DNA from 2 places in the Finegoldia magna ATCC 29328 genome. Region 1 is predicted to be linked to the other one. Evidence: a T-box and tRNA genes for the amino acid it is inferred to sense, from the RefSeq annotation. Region 1 holds a T-box; the other holds one or more tRNA genes.

Region 1 (10,121 bases):
AAAGAAAACACAGTTATATATCCTTATGGAAAGAAGAATTTATCTAAAGAAAGATTAAAAGAAGTTGAAGACGAAACTATAAAATTTTTAGAGGAAAATAAAGAACTACACGATGATTTAATGAAGAAAATAGAAGAATTATTTAATATGTAAGCTAAAAGAGGAATTAGTTATTAATTCCTTTTTTATTTATAGAAAATGTAATAATATTGTAACAAATAGATGCATTTCATTTATGTTATAATCTTATGTGGAAGGTGTTTTATGAAGATATTAATAACTACAGATACATACAGACCAACTATAAATGGAGTGGTAACTTCTATTGAATCATTAAAAAAAGCTTTAAATAGATTGGGACATGATGTTAGAATTTTAACCTTTTCAGATAGTTTTAATTCTAAAAAAGAAGAAGACATTTATTATATGGGTTCTTTAGGAGCTGGGAAATTTTATCCTGATGCTAGAATGAATAAATTATTTTATAATAGATTTTATGAAGATATAATGGAGTGGAAACCAGATATTGTCCATTCACAGACAGAATTTACTATGTTTATTCAAGCGAGAAGAATAGCTAAAGACCTTGATATTCCACTTTTGCATACTTACCACACTGTTTACGAAGATTATACACATTATTTCTCTTTAAATAAGAAAATTGGTAAAGAACTTGCCAAACAGTTCACAAAACAGATTATTAGATTTACTGACGGTGTAATAGTTCCGACTAAGAAAATATATAATTTATTGAAAGACTATAATATTCACGAAGAAATATATGTAGTTCCAACGGGTATTAATGTTCAAAAATTATCTGAGTGCGATGATTTTGATATAAGAAGTGGTTATAAGATTCCAAAAGATAAGCATATAATTCTATTTCTAGGCAGAATTGGTAAAGAAAAAAATATAACTGAAATTCTTAATTATCTTGAAAACATTGAAAGAGATGATATAGTATTTATTATTGCGGGCGCTGGACCATTTTTAACAGAGTTAAAAGAGATTGGGCTGAACTCTAAGATAAAAAACAGATTAATATTTACGGGAATGATTGATTCATCAAAAGTAGGAAACTTTTATTCCCAAGCAGATGTATTCGTGTCAGCCTCAACATCGGAAACACAAGGTTTGACTTTTATTGAGGCGATGGCTTGTTCAACGCCAATTATCTGCAGACACGATGATTGCCTGGAAGGTGTGTTAATTGACGGCAAAACAGGATTTGGTTACGATACTGAAGAAGAGTTTATAGAGTATTTGAATAGAATTTTGGGTAATGAAGAGTTAAGATGCGAAATGGGACGAAACTGTAAGCGATTAGTAGATGAAAATTATACTGAAGATTCTTTCGCTAATAAGATAGAAAAGATATATAAAAAGGTAATTGAAGAATATGCAAAATCTATTCAATAGGATAATCGAATCTGACAATAGAAAATTTCAAATTATTATTCATGTTTTAAATGTTATAGGAATACTTATAAGTATTGGTGTTATGATCTACGCATGGAGAACAGGAATATTAAAAGATATCGATAAATTTCAGGACTTTATGAACAGGTTTGGAAAATCTGCTGCTTTGATATTTATTTTGTTTCAAATTATGCAAGTAATTATACCAATTATTCCCGGCGGAATCACCTGCTTGGGTGGAGTAATATTATTTGGACCATGGATGGGATTTGTATACAATTACGTTAGTATTTGTATAGGATCAATCATCGTGTTTTTTATTGGTAGAAAATACGGTACTCCTTTGATTATAGCAATTTTTGGAGAAAAAGCTTATAACAAATACATAAAAATTCTTACAAAAAAGAATAGATTTGATAATGTATTTGCAGCATTAATATTTTTTCCGATAGCACCAGATGATATGCTATGCTACATAGCAGGAACAACAAAAATAAAATTTAAAAAATATTTCTGGATAATTATATTAGGAAAGCCTATGTCAATAGCGCTTTATTCACTGGGACTGGAAGTATTATTCAAGAAACTGATATTAAGGATTTAAATATAGATGAAAATTTTAATATATAAAGGTGATTATGATTTAGTAAAGCAAAGTGGTGTTGGTCAAGCTATCGAACACCAGGAAAAAGCTCTGAAACTAAATAATATTGACTACACAACTGACGAAAATGAAGATTACGATATTGTTCACATAAATACTATAATGCCTAAATCTAAAATTTTTGGACGAAAAGCAAAGAAACAAGGCAAGAAAGTTATTTATTATGGACATTCCACTATGGAGGATTTTAGAAATTCTTTTCGCGGAGCAAACTTACTAAGTGGACTTTTTAAAAAATGGATTATAAGTTGCTATAACATTGGAGATATTATTATAACTCCATCATTATATTCTAAAAATATACTCGAAGGGTATGGGATTAATAAAAAAATATACAATCTATCAAATGGTATTGATTTAGATAAATTCAAGGGTGATGAAAATAGCAGAAAGAGATTTCGCGATAAATATAACTTAAAAGATGATGATAAAGTTATAATTTCTGTGGGTCATTTGATGAAGAGAAAAGGACTTGACGATTTTATAGAAGTTGCAAGAGAACTTCCAGAATATAAATTTATTTGGTTCGGGCACACTAATGCTAAACTCCAAACTACTCACATTAAAAAAGCAATAAAAAACAGACCAGATAATGTAATTATGGCTGGATATGTTGACCAAAAAGAATTGGTAGATTGTTATCATGGAAGTGATTTGTTCCTATTTATGACAAGAGAAGAAACTGAAGGAATTGTACTATTAGAGGCTTTTGCATCTAAAATAAAAGTTTTGGTCAGAGACATAAAAATTTATGAAGATATGTTTACCGATGGTAAAGAAGTGATTAAAGCAAAGACCAATGAAGAGTTTAAAAATGAAATTATTAATATAATTAATGGCAAAAATTCTACTGTTGAAGAAGCATATAAATATGTTAAAGAACGAAGTGTTGAGAGAATCGGTGAAAAGTTGAAAAATATTTATTTAAAATTGGAAAATGAATAATAAGTACTGACAACTTAATCTCACAAAAATATATTATATATAAATGTTTTGCTTAATATTTACACTTATTTACAAAATACTTATTTAGCGATATAATTATATAAATAATATACAAGGTGGTGAGGTTATGCAAATTACAGATGTTAGAATTAAATTATTAAATATTGATAACAGACTAAAGGCAATCGCTTCTGTTACTTTTGATGATGAGATAGTGATTCATGACATTAAGGTGATTGAGGGAGAAGAAGGTTTATTTTTAGCTATGCCTAGCAGAAAAGTTGGAAACGATAGATATCGCGACATAGCTCATCCTATTAGTTCTCCAGCAAGAGAAAAAATTGAAACAGCAGTTATCAATAAATACAATGAAGAATTCGAAAAACAATCTTCCGTTGAGACTGAACCAGTGACTGAAGAAAATATGGAAACTGCAGAAAACGAGAATGAATAATTCAAAAAGCATCTTTTTAAGGTGCTTTTTTTAGTTCATGTAATTCTTTTCACAAAAATTATTTTACATATTGGACAGGTTTGATATAATAATAAAATATGATTAATTTTTTAATAAGGAGAGAATTATGGAATTACAAATACCTAAAGGATACAAGTCCTCTTTGGATTTATTAGAAACACAAAAAGCAATTAAAATAATTAAAGATTTTTTTCAATATAGGTTAGCCGAAACTTTAAATTTGACAAGAGTATCTGCACCGTTATTTGTTAGAGCTAATACTGGGATCAACGATAATTTAAATGGAGTTGAAAAGCCTGTTGGCTTTGAATTTTTGGAAGATGGTACTATGAGTAGATTAGAAATAGTACAGTCATTAGCTAAATGGAAGAGAATAGCTTTGAAAAACTACAATATTCCTGTAGGAGAAGGAATTTATACTGATATGAATGCTATCAGACCTTCGGAGATATGTGATAATACTCACTCATTATATGTAGACCAATGGGACTGGGAAAAAGTCATTTCAAATGAACATAGAAATTTAGAATTTTTGAAGGAAACTGTAAGAAATATATATAAATGTTTCTTAGATACACAAACAATGCTAATTAATTCATACGATGATTATGAAAAAATACTTAAAGATGAAATTACTTTTATAACTACTGAAGAATTAGAAGAGATGTATCCTGATAATACCCCTGAAGAAAGAGAAAATTTGATTACTAAAAAATATGGATCTGTGTTTTTGATTGGAATTGGAGATGCATTAAAATCAGGTGAATCTCATTCTGATAGATCTCCGGACTACGATGATTGGAGTCTAAACGGAGATATTTTAGTTTATAATCCCGTTTTAGATAATTGTCTTGAATTGAGTTCTATGGGAATTAGAGTTGACAAAGACAGACTAGTTTATCAATTAGATAAAAAACAAAACAATGATAGGAAAAATTTAGAATATCATAGAATGTTGCTTAACGATGAATTACCTCAATCAATTGGAGGAGGAATAGGTCAATCGAGAATTTGTATGTTCTTTTTACAAAAAGCACATATAGGCGAAGTTCAATCCTCTATCTGGCCAAAGGAAATGTTAGTAGAGTGTAATAAATTAGGAATTAAATTATTATAATTTCATTTAATCATAGAGTTATTTATTTGAATAAAATAAGTAACTCTTTTTTGTTTAATGTTTAAAAATTCGTTTTACTTTTAAATTTTTTTGTAGTATGATTTGTTTATGAAACATTTAAAAAAATATTTAGAAGATAATCCGCCATTGGTTTTGATTCTAAGTTTCCTTTTTTTGATTATAATAGGATCTTTACTATTATCACTGCCTATTAGTCAAAATACAACAAGAGTTCCATATATTGATTGCTTTTTTACAGCGACATCGGCAGTATGCGTAACAGGTCTTGTTACCGTTGCAACATACAGTGCATGGAGCGTTTTAGGAAAAATTATTATAATAATATTAATCCAAATGGGCGGACTTGGATTTATGACATTTGCAACATTAATTGCACTTGTCATGGGTAGAAGAATCACTTTAAAAGATAGATTGATTATCAAAGAACAAACAAATAGTATTGACATGCAGGGAATGGTAAAACTAATAAAATACATACTGATTTCTACTTTTTCTATTGAAACAATTGGGGCTTTTTTGTTAATGACAAAATTTGTTCCAGTATATGGTTTTAAAGGAGTATTTTATAGTTTTTTTCATTCAATTTCAGCTTTCTGTAATGCTGGATTTGATATTTTGGGGCCAAATTCATTAATTGATATTAATACTAATATATTTGTTTTATTGATAATTGGACTTTTGATCGTGATAGGTGGTATTGGATTTAACGTAATACTTGATGTATTACATAATAACTTTAAATTTAAAAAATATTCTTTGCATTCAAAAATTGTACTTACAACAACTATTTTGATGTTATCTATTACTTCGATTTTAATTTTTGCTATGGAGTTTTCAAACCCGGGAACAATTGGGAATTTGGGATTTATCGATAAAATTACTAATTCGATTTTCCAAGCAATTACATTGAGGACAGCAGGCTTTGCATCAATTAATCAATCGAAATTACTAGACAGTTCAAGCGTGTTATCTATTTTGAATATGTTTATAGGAGGATCCCCAGCAGGTACTGCAGGTGGTATCAAAACTACAACTTTTGCATTATTGATTATTGTAGCTTTGAGCGAAATTAAAGGTCAAGAAGATGTTGAAGTTTTTAATCGAAGAATTAGATTTTCTCAAGTTAAAAAAGCTTTAGCAATAATAACTTTGTCAATGGCTTGGGTAATATTTGTAACATTTGCAATTTTAGTTATAGATAAAGCAAAATACTTGGATGTAGTGTTCGAAGTTGTAAGTGCTTTTGGTACAGTAGGATTAACTAGAAGCTTAACTCCAGGAATCAATAGTATTTCTAAGATTTTAATAATTTCAACTATGTATATTGGAAGAGTTGGATCTTTAACAATACTTTATGCTTTATCCAATACAAAAAACAAAAAAGCTTATAAAGAAGCTCACGAAAATATTATAATAGGTTAGGTTTAATTATGAAACAATTTGTAGTTGTTGGCTGTGGTAGATTCGGCAGAGCATGTGCTATCGAACTATCTAATACAGGCCACGAAGTTTTATTAATAGATAATAATGAAGATACTGTTGATGAAATGAGTAGAATTGTTACTCACGCAGTGTACATTGAACATTTAACAGAAAACTCATTGAGTTCTGTCGGTGTTGGAAATTTTGATGTGGCTATAGTTGCTATTTCTTCGAACTTTGAAGCATCAATTTTGTCAACAGTAGTTTGTAAAAAACTGGGTGTTAAAAAGGTAATAACTAAAGCAAAAGATACGTTACACGGTAATATTTTGCTAAAAGTTGGTGCAGACAGGACAATTATTCCAGAAAATGATTCGGCCGTTAGACTGGCAAAAAGTTTGATTAGTGATCAAATTTTTGATTATATTGAATTTACTGATGATTATTCCATTGCGGAGATTACTCCTAAAAAAGAATGGATTGGAAAGAATTTTATCGATATAGGAATAAGAAGCAAGTATGGAATTAACGTTGTTGCAGTTAAGAACAATGGGGAAATGAATATTAACCCTTCACCAAATTATACAGTTAAGTTTGAAGACTATTTGATAGTAATAGGATCAAATGAGGATTTGGATAAGATTACTGAAACAGGCGATAAAAATGATAACCTCTACTTCAAATAAAATATATAAACATGTAAAATCACTTTATAAGAAGAAATATAGACAAAAATACAATGAATTTGTCATAGAAGGCTACAAGCTTTATCAAGAAGCAATTAAATCAAATTTAAATATCAAACAAGTCATAATAAGAGAAGGTGAAAATTTTCTTGATGAATGTGTCTATTTTGATTCAAAAACTTTCAACAGTCTCAGTGAAATGAATAATCCCGAAGGAATAATTTGTGTGGTTAGTTTTATTGAGCAAAAAGATGTAAAGTCAGATCAAATTCTTTTTTTAGAAAATATCAATGATCCAGGAAATCTGGGGACTATAATCAGAAGTGCTGAAGCTTTTGGTTACAATAAAATTGTTCTATCTAATAATAGTTGTGATATTTATAATTCGAAAACTATTAGAAGTGCTATGGGAAGCTTATTTAGAATGAATATTTCTTATGAAAATATAAATGTACTTGAGAAGTATAAATCAAAAGGGTTTAAAATATACGAGACATCTTTGGAGAAAAATTCAAGAAGTATTTTGGAAATTAAAAACAAAGAAAAGCACGTTCTAATAATTGGAAATGAAGCAAATGGAATTAGCGATGAAATAAAAAAATACGCTGATGAGTTTTTGATAATTCCTATGGATAATGTAACAGAATCATTAAATGCTTCTATAGCTGCTAGTTTGAGTATGTTTTATTTATCAAAATTGACAAATTAGTAGTTATATTATAAAATAATTAAAAATGTTGAAGAAGAAAATACAAAACTAGATATACAGAGAGATATGGGTTGGTGCGACATATTTATTGAATTTTGTTGGTTCGCTTTGAAATTGCCATTATGGTCGTATAGAGTGCGTTAAACTTACGAGTGATGTTATCATAAATTGGGTGGTACCGCGGAAATACAATCTTTCGTCCCATAGGGGATGAGAGATTTTTTTATTGTTTAAGGAGAAAATAATGAAAGAAGAAATTTTGAAAATTAAAGAAGAAACTGTCGGTTTAATAGACAATGCCATTGATTTAAAATCATTGGAGGATATTAGAGTAAAAGTTCTTGGGAAAAAAGGAGATTTGACTCTTGTTCTAAGAAATATGGGAAAACTTTCTAAAGAAGAAAGACCAGTTATGGGTCAACTAGCAAATGAAGTTAGATCTGAAATCGAAGAAATTTTATCCAATAAATTTGAACAATTAAAACAAGAACAAAAAAAGATTAAATTAAAAGAAGAAGAATTAGACGTAACTGCAAACAGAGGTGTAAGAGAAATTTCTCACAAACATCCATTGAATGAAACGATAATACAGTTGGAAAATCTGTTCCAAACAATGGGTTTTGATATTGTAGATGGTCCTGAAATTGATACAGTTGAAAATACATTTGATTTATTGAATTCACCAAAATATCATCCATCAAGATCACTATCTGATACTTTTTACTTGGATGATAAAACTGTACTTAGACCACACACATCAAGTGTACAAATTAGAACGATGAAAGCACAAAAACCACCTATTAGAATGGTTTCAGCAGGAAGAACTTTTAGATTTGATGATGTGGATGACACACACTCTCCAATGTTCCATCAAATCGAAGGCTTGGTTGTGGATAAAGGCGTTACTATGGCTAACTTAATGGATACAATAAATATTTTCATTAAAAACTTGTTTGGTGAAGAAATTGAAACAAGATTTAGACCACATTATTTTCCATTTACTGAACCTTCAATGGAGGTTGACGTTACTTGCTTCGATTGTAAAGGTAAAGGTTGCCCAAGTTGCAATGATACAGGTTGGAGTATGGAACTTTTAGGATGTGGTATGGTACATCCTAATGTTTTAAGGAATTGCGGAATTGATCCTGAAGTTTATACCGGATTTGCTTTTGGTATGGGAGTAGACAGGATTACAATGGTAAAACACAAAATCGACAATATAAGATTGTTGTATGATAATGATAAGAGATTTTTGGAACAATTCTAGGAGGAAGTATGTTATTACCTATTAATTGGCTTAAAGATTACGTCGATGTAGACGAAACAATAAAAACTATTACAGACAGACTTTCAGAAACAGGAAGTCACGTTGAATCAGTTATAGATAAAAGTAAATATTTAAATGATAAATTAATCGTAGCTAAAATTAAGAAAATTGATAAACATCCAAATGCAGATAAATTATCTATAGTTACCTTAAATACAGGAAATTCAGATATAAAAGTAGTTACAGGCGCAAAAAATATAAAAGAAGATATGTATGTTTGTTATGCACAAGTAGATGCAACTCTTCCTGGAAATATTGTTTTAAAAGAAGCTGACCTTAAAGGAATTATGAGCCCTGGTATGTTGACAAGTTTTGAAGAAATGGGTTTTGAAACTTCTGTTGTAGATAAAAACTCCAAAGATGGAATAGCGGTTTTATCTGAAAATAAAATTGGTGAAACTATTACTGAAGCACTTGAAATTAATGAACCTATAATTGAATTTGAAATCACTCCTAACAGGCCAGATTGCTTGTCAGTATTGGGAATGGCAAGAGAATACGCTGCATCTTTCGGTAAAAAAATAAAATATCCTTCAATAGAAATTAAAAACTTTGAAGACGATATTAAAGATTATGTAAATTCAGTAGAAATTCAAACTGACAAGTGCACACGTTATGTGGCCAGAGTTGTAAAAAATGTAAAAATTTCAGACAGCCCACAATGGATAAAGAATAGACTTATTCAATCAGGAATTAGACCTATAAATAATATAGTTGATATTACAAATTTTGTAATGTTAGAAACTGGTCAGCCAATCCATGCTTATGATTTGGATAAAATTGCAGATAAAAAAATTGTCGTAAAAGAGTCTGGCTCACAAAAATTCACAACATTAGATGATGTTGAACGTGAATTATCCGATGATGTTATAATTTGTGATGGAGAAAACACATTAGGTATAGCTGGAATTATGGGCGGTTTTGATTCAGAAATTACATCAGATACTAAAAATGTGCTTATTGAAGCGGCAAGTTTTGACAGTGATACAATTAGACTTTCTTCAAGAAGATTGTCTTTAAGAACTGATGCTTCTACAAGATTTGAAAAAGGAGTAAGCCAACAACTATGTGACTTAGCTTCACTGAGAGTTTGCAAATTGATTGAAGACATTACAGATGCTACAGTTATTAATAATTCAATTGATGTAATTACAAAAGAAGAACATCTTGATGATGTGGAACTTTCTTATAAAAAATGTAATGATTTATTAGGATCTAATATTTCTAATGAAGAAATTAAAAATATATTGCAATTATTAGAATTTAAAATAGTTTCAGAAGATGAAGAAAATATTATGGTAAAAGTTCCTTTCCACAGACAAGATGTATCTATTTA
Region 2 (10,121 bases), 190 kb from region 1:
AATATTTTGGGGTTACCCGAATATTCTCTATTTTTTTATTACTGGAAAATCATAAAAATCATTAACTTTTCTTGTCGAGTAAATTAGTCTACTGACTTTTATATCAAATTCAAATAACTTTTGGTAATCCTCTGATAATTTTGAAAAATCTCTGATCAATGAACAAATTTTACAATTTTTATTAATCATAGATAAATCGAATTTTTTATTAAATCCTAATAAACGGATTGCCTCGATGTCTTTTTTCAAGATATCATCGACAAATTTTTTATCAACTTCTAAAATATAATTTAAAATCAATCTCTTAAGACGATTTTGCGAATACTTTCTATTTTTAATATTTTTAAATAAGGCATGATAATTTTTGTCGAGGCCTTTTGTTAAAAGATTTTCTAAACCTTTCTCATATCCTGTAATATTATCTAATTTATATTTTTCTATTAGCAACTTATATGATAATATATCCAATAGCTTTTTATTAACTTCAATATAACTGTTTTTTAGAAATTCATACGTTAAAGTTGGAATTTTGCTTTCGTATTGATCTAATAATTCTATATTACTTCTAATAGAAGATGCGCTATAAGATATATTTTCAATAGAATTTGAATTATAATCGCTGTTAATCCTTTTAATTGGAAGTATTTTACAATTAGAGTTTATTTTATCTAATGATTTTATATACTCCAATGCAAGAATATTGTTTGATCTGAATATTTCATCGGAATAATCCATATAGTTTTGTTTTGAAAATTCCATTATACTTTTGTTATATGAAAGATTTTTATTATCACAAATAAATTGCTCAATGTTATCATTGTTTTCTAGAAGAAAATTTTTAAAAGAAATAAGATCTTCGATTTCTGATTCAATTCCAAAGGATACGTAGTCGCATCCAATAGCATCAATGATTTTAATAGCATAATATCCAAAATTTTGTGCTGATTGTAATGAGAATACAGAAGGAATTTCAATCACACAGTCTATTCCATATTCCAAAGCAATTTTAGTTTTATAAAGTTTGTCTAAAACAGAAAACTCTCCACGTTGTACTACATTACCGCTCATAATTGTAATTATGTTAGCTTTTGGAAAAACTTTCTTGATTTTTTTTATTTGATGTAAATGACCAAAATGAAACGGATTGTATTCACATACTATAGCAATATTCATAATTTTCTAATCCTTTCATATACTTTTTTCTTATGTTGTATTATAATTGATATTGGTAATATAGTAAATAAAAAGGGGTAGATTTTATGGATATAAGATTTGTTAAAGGCAATATTTTTGAGCTACAAAGTGATGCAATTTTATATTTTATAGAAAACTCACTTCTAGAAGAGAATTCAAAAAAATTAGTTGAAAAAGCTGGAGAAAGAATTTTGGAGCCTCTTACAAAAATAAGTGGGATAGAAAAAGGTGAATGCAAAATTATTCCTGCTTTCAATTTAATATCGGATTATGTTATATTGGCAAATTTGCCAGAAAATTTAAAAGATTACAACAAAAATATTTTCAAAAACTTAATTTATAACGTTTTTTGCGAAATGAAAAAATTTGAAATACATTCTCTTAACATAGATTATTCTTTTTTAACTGAAAAATATTCTAGTGAATTTGTTAATCTGATAAATGAAGTTATAGACGAGAAATCATTGAGAATTAGCGATTTTCTTGTGTTTATGTGCAAAAGTTAAGAATTGACTTTTAACTTAAATTACTCTAAAATAATAATATGTCCAATGACGAAAGGTAGTGATTAATATTTTTCCGGAAACTCATAAGAGAATTGTTAGAGAAATAAATCAAGACATTAAGGATTCCTATGGAATCAATTTAAATATAAAAAAGTTAGAATGGGGAGCTGTTAGTCCAGATATTTTACCAAAATATAAGCTAATACGCCATTATAAAGAAGAAAGTATAAATTATATTGTTAAAGAAATTATCACTATAATTTATCTTTTTCAATTTACAGATTTAACAAGATTAAACTCATTGCAAAATAAGATTTTAAGTACAAAACTTGGAGTAATAAGTCATTATCTAAGTGATTATGTGTGCCTTCCACACGCAAAAAGATGGAGATGTAATCAGCATCTAAAAGATCACATGAATTACGAAAGAGTTTTGAATAAGATATCTCAAAATCATGTATTTAACAAAAAAGCAATAAAAACTAGTCGAATAAACATAGATAACGATGAATGCGTGATGTTAAAAACATTGGTTAAAAATTATATTGAAGATATAGTCGATGAATATAGCATGTCAGAAGGTAAAACTAGGGATTTGGACTTTGCGTATGGTTTGAATTATTCTATCTTCTGTTTTATTTTTGAAACCATTGAAATATTCTCTACAGAAAGATACTATCAAAAGTCCTTTGTTTTTTAAATATAATTAGGAGTACAGTTATGTATAAAGCTTACAACATGAACAATTTAAAGAAAAAGCTTGAAAAAAAATTTCTTTTTGAAGACGATTTATTAGCTTTATACTTAATGCTTGATATTGTTCAACAAGAAAACAAAATACAACCGTGTTATGTTAAATATAATGCTATTAATAAGATAAACAATGTTTTAAATAACCATCTTTCCTATAGAAATGATAAAGATAATATTATTAAAGCCGTTTTTGACTTAATCTCAGAAGATATTAATAAAATTGAGTTTACTTATTATCTTCAAGCATACACTGAAGGTTTCAATAATAAATATATAAGCGACGAACTAGAGTTTTATGTATTAAGGCATATTCCGGCATCAACAATAAAAAAATCAGATATTCTTCTTCACAATACTGAAAGTAGAAGTGCTAAATTTTTAAAAAGCAAAATGATTTGCTCTATTAAAAACAAATCAAATGCTTTTAGAGTACAGGATTCAATAATAGATAATTATTGCGAAAATATTTTAAAAGACAAAATATTTAGCATTAATAGCAAAATGGATAAACAATTGGTTATGAAATCTATTAACGACAGTATTGTGATTTCTGAAGAAAAATTTTTGAATATGTGGCAATTAGAAAATTTGTACAAAAAAATTGTTAAAACTTTGAAAAATGTTTTAAATAATTCAATAGAAGATGCATTGTGGTATGGGTTGAATGACAGAGTATTGCAAAGGTATAAGTAATTTGTAAAGTTAGGTTTAAATTGTTGTAAAAAAATTTGACAAAACAAATTTAATAGTTTATACTTATTAAGTAATGTTTGATACATTAAGCCCAGATAGCTCAGTCGGTAGAGCAAAGGACTGAAAATCCTTGTGTCGCTGGTTCGATTCCGGCTCTGGGCACCAAAATGTGTGCGGAAGTGGCTCAGTGGTAGAGCATCGCCTTGCCAAGGCGAGGGTCGCGAGTTCGAGTCTCGTCTTCCGCTCCATATGGCGACATAGCCAAGTGGTAAGGCAGAGGTCTGCAACACCTTCACCCCCAGTTCAAATCTGGGTGTCGCCTCCAAAGGAAAGTTTATTATAGACTTTCCTTTTTTTTATATGCTAAGGAGTTATTATGATTTTTATTGATTTATTGAAAGATGAACACATCGAAGAGTTATCTGATTTTGTATATAAACTTAGAAACAATATCTTATGTCAAAATAAATTTGATTCAAATATAGCTAAGAATAGATCTACTATACTTAAATCTATGAAAAAACAAATACTAGAAAAAAATCATTTCGTGATTTACGAAGAGGATAAATTGATAGGATATATAGTGCTAGATTTTGAAGATAATGAATTAATTATTAATGAGATTTATTTTGATAAGATTAATAACTCAATACTTTTTAAGGTTTTTAGATTTTTAATGGATTATGCAGTTTCAAATTTATTTGATATAATTAAATTTAAGTTTAAAGGATTTATTTTTGATGAAATTATTAAAGAACATTTGGACAATCAAAATAGATTGGAAATAAGAAATGATATATTTGAAGAATTTCGTAAGAAATTTGCAATAGTTAGTTTTAAATCTAAGGATGGATTAATAAAGTTTTTGCAAGAGAGTAGTTACGATATTATTTACAGTTTTAATAGCAATAAATTGGATAAAAAAGTATGTGACCATGTCGATATGCAAATTAGAAAAATAAACGATAATACATTTGTTTGTTCCCAAGAGTCATATAATCATTACAGGGCATATCTTCCAAATTATATAACATTATACGTAACAGAATTTGATATATCAGATAAATATCCAAAAGATTGCTTGTTGAATAACTTTTCGATTAAGAATCATTTGATATGTAATAAAAAATCTATTGATCCTGTTATCTTGAAACTTCTTAAAGACGAGAAAATAATAATGGTAAATCAGGGATATTCCAAATGTTCAACTATAGTTACTAATCATTTTGTGATTACAAGTGATAAATCTATATTTAATAGTGTTCAGAAGGAACATATTGAGGCTTTTTTGATAGATTCTGGTGAAATAAAACTAGAAGGTTATGATACAGGATTTATTGGTGGAACTTGTGGATATAGTTCTGATTTGGGGCTTGTATTTTATGGTAATCTTGAAAAGTACAAATATAAAGAAAAACTTATTGATATTTTAAATAAAGAAAAGATAAAATATTATTATCCAAAAGATGATGATTTTATAGATCGTGGATCTATAATCTTTAATTAATAGGAGGTTAATTATGATTCAACCATCTACATTACCTGGAATGATGGAACTTCTTCCTGAAGACCAATTGGTATTTGATACAATTAAAAGAAAAATAGAAGATGTTTTTATTAAAAATGCATTTTTCTCTATTGATACACCAGCTATAGAAAAACTTGACGTTTTACTATCTAAAGGTGGAGGAGAAACTAGTAAGCAAGTTTTCAGAATTGACAATAGCAAAAAAAATCAAGGATTAAGATTTGACTTAACTGTGCCACTTGCAAAATATGTTTCAATGTACATGCAAGATTTAGCGTTCCCATTCAGAAGATATCAAATAGCAAAAGTTTACAGGGGAGAGAGAAATCAAAAGGGTCGCTACAAAGAATTTTATCAATGTGATATAGACATAATTGGAAATGAAAAATTAAGCTTATATAATGATGCAGAAATAGTAAAATGCATGTATGAAGCTTTAAAATCTATTGATGTTCCAGAGTTTGAATTTCAATTTAATAATAGAAAAATATTAAATGGATATTTTTCATACCTAGGCATCGATGATTTTGAATCATGTTTGCGAGTAATCGACAAGCTAGATAAAATCGGAATAGATAATGTAAAAGAAGAACTATCTAAAATAAATTTGGATGCATCAAAAATTGATACTTTATTAAAATTTTTAGAAATCGATGGAACTAACCAAGAAATAATTGAAAAACTTGAATCATTAAATATCGATAACGAGTTATTTACATGTGGAGTTAATGAATTAAAATTTGTGTATCAAGATATTTTATCATTGGGTGTAAATCCAGAAAATATTAAAATAAATTTATCTATAACAAGAGGACTTGATTACTATACGGGTTCTGTATTTGAAACATTTTTTAAAGATTACCGTGAGATAGGATCTATATGTTCTGGCGGAAGATATGATAGTTTAGCTAATAATTTTACTAAGAGTAAGTTGCCGGGAGTGGGCATGAGTATTGGATTGACTCGATTATTTTATCAACTTCAAGAATTAAATTTAGTAAAAGGAAAACAAACTAATTTTGATTGCATTATAATCCCTATGAAAGGTTACGAAAAAAACGCAGTAAAACTTATGAATGATTTGAGAAACTCTTCTGTAAAATGCATGAGTTATCTTGAAGATGATAAATTAAAAAAGAAATTTAATTATGCTGACAAATTATCTGTAAAATATGTTATAATAATAGGACAGGATGAAGTTGAGCAAAATAAATTCACTTTACGAAACATGGAAAATGGTAATCAAGAATTATTAGAACTTAACGAAATTATAGAAAAGTTAAAATAAAGGCTATGAAAAATCCCAGTAGGCATATAAGAACTTTCAGAGAGAGTAGAACTTAGGCTGAAATTCTATTTAAGAGATCAGTATGCTGAATACTAATTTGGAGCCGATTATTTAAATGAGAAAAAATTAGGGTGGAACCACGAGACACTTGTCCCTATCAGGGGATGAGGGTCTCTTTTTTATTAGGAGGTATTTATGTTTGAAGTAAAATTAAAAGATGGATCCGCAAAAGAATTTGATGGAGAAATAAGTTTATTAGATGTTTGCAAATCAATATCTGAAGGATTAGCAAGAGACTGCGTTGGAGCAGTTGTAGATGGTAAAATAATGGGATTAATGGAAACTATTGATTCTGATTGTGAAGTTCAATTCGTAAAATTTGATGATGATGAAGGAAAACAAGTTTTCTGGCATACTTCATCACACTTAATGGCCTATGCTATTCAAAGATTGTATCCGGGTACAAAATTTGCAATTGGTCCTTCAATTGATTCTGGATTCTATTATGATTTAGATACAGATCATAAATTTGTACCAGAAGATTTAGAAAAAATCGAAGCTGAAATGAAAAAAATAGTTAAAGAAAATCCTAAACTAGTAAGAGTTGAAATTTCTAGAAAAGAAGCATTGGAAAGATTCAAAAATGAAGGACAAGACTATAAAGTAGATTTAATAGAAAATTTTGATGAGGATGCTACAATTACTTTATATGAAATGGGAGACTTTGTGGATTTATGTAGAGGACCTCATTTATTGGATGTAAAAAATATTAAAGCATTTAAATTATTATCAATCGCAGGTGCATACTGGAGAGGCGACGAAAATAATAAGATGCTTCAAAGAATTTACGGTATTTCATTCCCTAAGAAAAAACTATTAGATGAATATTTGGATAGAATGGAAGAAGCTAAGAAAAGAGACCATAGAAAAATTGGTAAAGAAATGGGATTATTCTCAATTCAAGAAGAAGGACCAGGTTTTCCATTCTTCCATCCAAATGGGATGGTTGTTTTAAACGAATTAGAAAAATTCCTAAAAGAACAACTTTTAGAAAGAGGATATGGCCAAATTAAAACTCCTTTAATATTAAATGAACATTTATGGCATCAATCAGGACACTGGGACCATTACAAAGAAAATATGTATTTTACTAAAATAGATGGTGAAGATTATGCAATCAAACCAATGAACTGCCCAGGATCAATTTTAGTTTATAAAGATGAATTGCACAGCTATAGAGAGCTTCCAATTAAAGTAGCAGAATTAGGTCAAGTTCACCGTCATGAGTTATCAGGTGCATTACACGGTCTATTTAGAGTAAGAACTTTCGTGCAAGATGATGCTCACGTATTCTGCTTACCTGAACAAATAGAAGAAGAAGTTAGTAAGACAATTGATTTCTGTGATTACATTTATTCTAAATTTGGTTTTAAATATGAAGTTGAATTATCAACACGTCCTGAAGATTCAATGGGCTCAGACGAAGATTGGGACTTGGCAATAAGTTCTCTTAAGAATGCATTAGAACATAAAGGTCTCCCATACAAGATTAATGAAGGAGACGGTGCTTTCTACGGACCTAAAATAGATTTCCATTTGGAAGATGCAATTGGTAGAACTTGGCAATGTGGAACTATTCAATTAGATTTCCAAATGCCAGAAAGATTTGATATGACATACATTGCAAGTGACGGATCTAAAAAACGACCAGCAATGATTCATAGAGCTATTTTAGGTAGTGAAGAAAGATTTATGGGAATATTGATTGAACATTATGCAGGAAAATTCCCACTATGGTTGTCACCAGTTCAAGTAGAAATACTTCCTATTAGTGATAAATTTAATGATTATGCTTATGAATTACAACAAAAAATGAAAGCCCGTGGATTGAGAGTAAAAGTCGATGATAGAAGTGAAAAAATCGGACTTAAAATTAGAGAATCTCAATTGAAGAAAGTAAATTATTCATTAATAATTGGACAAAATGAAATTGATAATAATGAAGTATCAGTAAGAAAAAGAGATATTGGCGATGTAGGATCTAAAAACACTGATGAATTTATTAATGAATTAGTAGATGAATATCAAAATAGAAAATAATATTTAAAAATTTATTTTCAAATAAAAAATTTGCTCTGAGTTTTTCAGAGCAAATTTTTAATAGAAGGAGACAAAATGTACAAGAAATTTTATTGGTTTCTAAAATATTATAAAAACAAATTAATTCTTGCCGTTACATTTCTTTTATTAAGCGACCTAGTAGGATTAATTCCTCCGTATATTACTGGTAAGTTAACAGATAGAGTATTGAACGATTCTATAAAATTAAAGCCTTTTTTAATTATACTTTTAATAGATGTTTTAATAATAGGAATAAAATATTTTTTTGCGATGGGTTGGTGCTATTATACTTTCAGAGCATCAAATGAAATAGACTATGTAACAAGAAATAGATTAATGGATAAGTATTTAAACGAATCTATGAAATACTTTCAAACTTTTAAAACTGGAGAATTAATGAATAGGGCTACAGGAGATGTTAATAGTTTAAGTGATTTGATGGGATTCGGAACGCTTACTTTCTTTGATTCTACTGTGTTTCCTTTATTTATTATAATTATAATGATGGTCGTTGTTGACGTCCGTCTAACACTTGTTTCTATAATACCACTTCCCATATTAGCGTTTTTGTGTTTAAAAATTGGTAGGAAAATTCATGAAAAATATTCGATAGTACAATCTACATTTGATAAGTTAAACAATAGCGTACTGGAAGATGTTGAAGGAATAAGAATTATAAGGGTTTTTGGAATAAAAGATGCCAGATATTTTTCGTTTAAAAATCGATCAAAAATGTTAGTTCAAAAAAATATGGATGTTGTCAAATATAGAGCAATGATGGCTCCGTTTCAAAGAATAATTCCAGCAATAACTTTTGTTATAGCAATTGGCTACGGAAGCTATTTGATAAGTAAAAACGTAATTTCAGTTGGACAATTGGTTTCTTTTACTTATTATTTAAACATGCTAATATGGCCAATGTATGCGTTAGGTAATTTCATAAATGTATATCAACAAGCTGATGCGTCAATGGATAGAATCGATAATATACTAGACTATAAGGATGACTTGGATTTAAATGAAGATTATAAAAAAGTTAGTGAAATAGAAAGCGTAAAATTTGAAAATTATAGTTTTAAATATCCATACTCTGAGGAAAATGCACTTAAGGATATTTCATTTGAAATAAAAAAGAATATGAGAGTGGCTATTGTAGGGAAAACAGGATCAGGGAAATCTACTATTCTTAAGCAATTTTTATTCTTGTACCCTAGACAAGATGAGTTTAAAATCAATGGGAAAAACACTAATTTAATAAATCTAAAATCTGCAAGGGATAATATCGCTTATGTTTCTCAAAAGAGTATGATTTTTTCAGATACAATTAAAAACAATATAAAACTTTCGAAGATAGATGCTTCAGACGAAGAAGTTGTTAATGCATCTAAAAGTGCTGATATTTATAAAGATATTGTGAATTTTCCCGATGGTTTCGACACATTGTGTGGTGAAAATGGACTTTCATTATCCGGTGGTCAAAAGCAAAGAATTTCCATAGCTAGAGCTTTATTAAAAGATTCTAATTTGGTTGTTTTGGACGACTGCTTAAGTGCGTTGGATACGCAAACTGAGAAAAATATTCTTAGGGAATTAAAAAAGTTAAAAAAAACAGTCATCTTATCAACTCATAGATTAAATCAAATTGATGATTTTGATTTAATAATAGTATTAAAAGATGGTCATATAAGTGAAATGGGTACACATTCTGAACTTATGGAAAACAAACAATGGTATTATACTCAATATAATATCCAATTAGTGAGGGAAAGATATGAAGAGTAAATTAAGAAATAAATTTGTATCAGAAAAACTAAAAATGTATTCCATGAAGCAATCCAAAGAATTGTTGATCGGATTTGTATTTTCTTTTCTAAGAACTTCGATGGAAATTTTAGGACCAATTGTAATAGGATATGTATTAAATGAGTTTGTGGCTAAGAATAATATAGTAGGAAATTTTTTAACAATAATAAAATACTTGGCTATTTATTTGGTGATTTATGTTGCTTGTGGAATTTTTAGCAACTTAAGCATGATT

The links. The T-box of region 1 lies ahead of pheS (phenylalanine--tRNA ligase subunit alpha). A T-box ahead of a tRNA ligase gene usually reads a tRNA of that ligase, here a tRNA-Phe.
Region 2: it encodes a tRNA-Phe, which carries the amino acid that the T-box ahead of pheS (phenylalanine--tRNA ligase subunit alpha) is inferred to sense. The anticodon was not compared.

Annotation. Positions count from the first base shown of each region.
Region 1 covers NC_010376.1:940,649-950,769, reverse strand. The annotation lists gene FMG_RS04695 (hemerythrin domain-containing protein) at 1-153, shown strand, start outside; gene FMG_RS04690 (glycosyltransferase family 4 protein) at 265-1,419, shown strand; gene FMG_RS04685 (TVP38/TMEM64 family protein) at 1,400-2,023, shown strand; gene FMG_RS04680 (glycosyltransferase) at 2,030-3,028, shown strand; gene spoVG (septation regulator SpoVG) at 3,156-3,482, shown strand; gene asnA (aspartate--ammonia ligase) at 3,610-4,620, shown strand; gene FMG_RS04665 (TrkH family potassium uptake protein) at 4,729-6,063, shown strand; gene FMG_RS04660 (potassium channel family protein) at 6,072-6,749, shown strand; gene FMG_RS04655 (TrmH family RNA methyltransferase) at 6,727-7,458, shown strand; T-box leader at 7,478-7,665, shown strand; gene pheS (phenylalanine--tRNA ligase subunit alpha) at 7,703-8,725, shown strand; gene pheT (phenylalanine--tRNA ligase subunit beta) at 8,734-10,121, shown strand, end outside.
Region 2 covers NC_010376.1:747,330-757,450, forward strand. The annotation lists gene FMG_RS03715 (tRNA(Met) cytidine acetate ligase) at 28-1,173, opposite strand; gene FMG_RS03720 (hypothetical protein) at 1,260-1,700, shown strand; gene FMG_RS03725 (zinc dependent phospholipase C family protein) at 1,759-2,400, shown strand; gene FMG_RS03730 (hypothetical protein) at 2,421-3,146, shown strand; tRNA gene FMG_RS03735 (tRNA-Phe) at 3,236-3,311, shown strand; tRNA gene FMG_RS03740 (tRNA-Gly) at 3,320-3,394, shown strand; tRNA gene FMG_RS03745 (tRNA-Cys) at 3,398-3,471, shown strand; gene FMG_RS03750 (DUF6873 family GME fold protein) at 3,523-4,653, shown strand; gene hisS (histidine--tRNA ligase) at 4,667-5,962, shown strand; gene thrS (threonine--tRNA ligase) at 6,158-8,062, shown strand; gene FMG_RS03765 (ABC transporter ATP-binding protein) at 8,138-9,865, shown strand; gene FMG_RS03770 (ABC transporter ATP-binding protein) at 9,855-10,121, shown strand, end outside.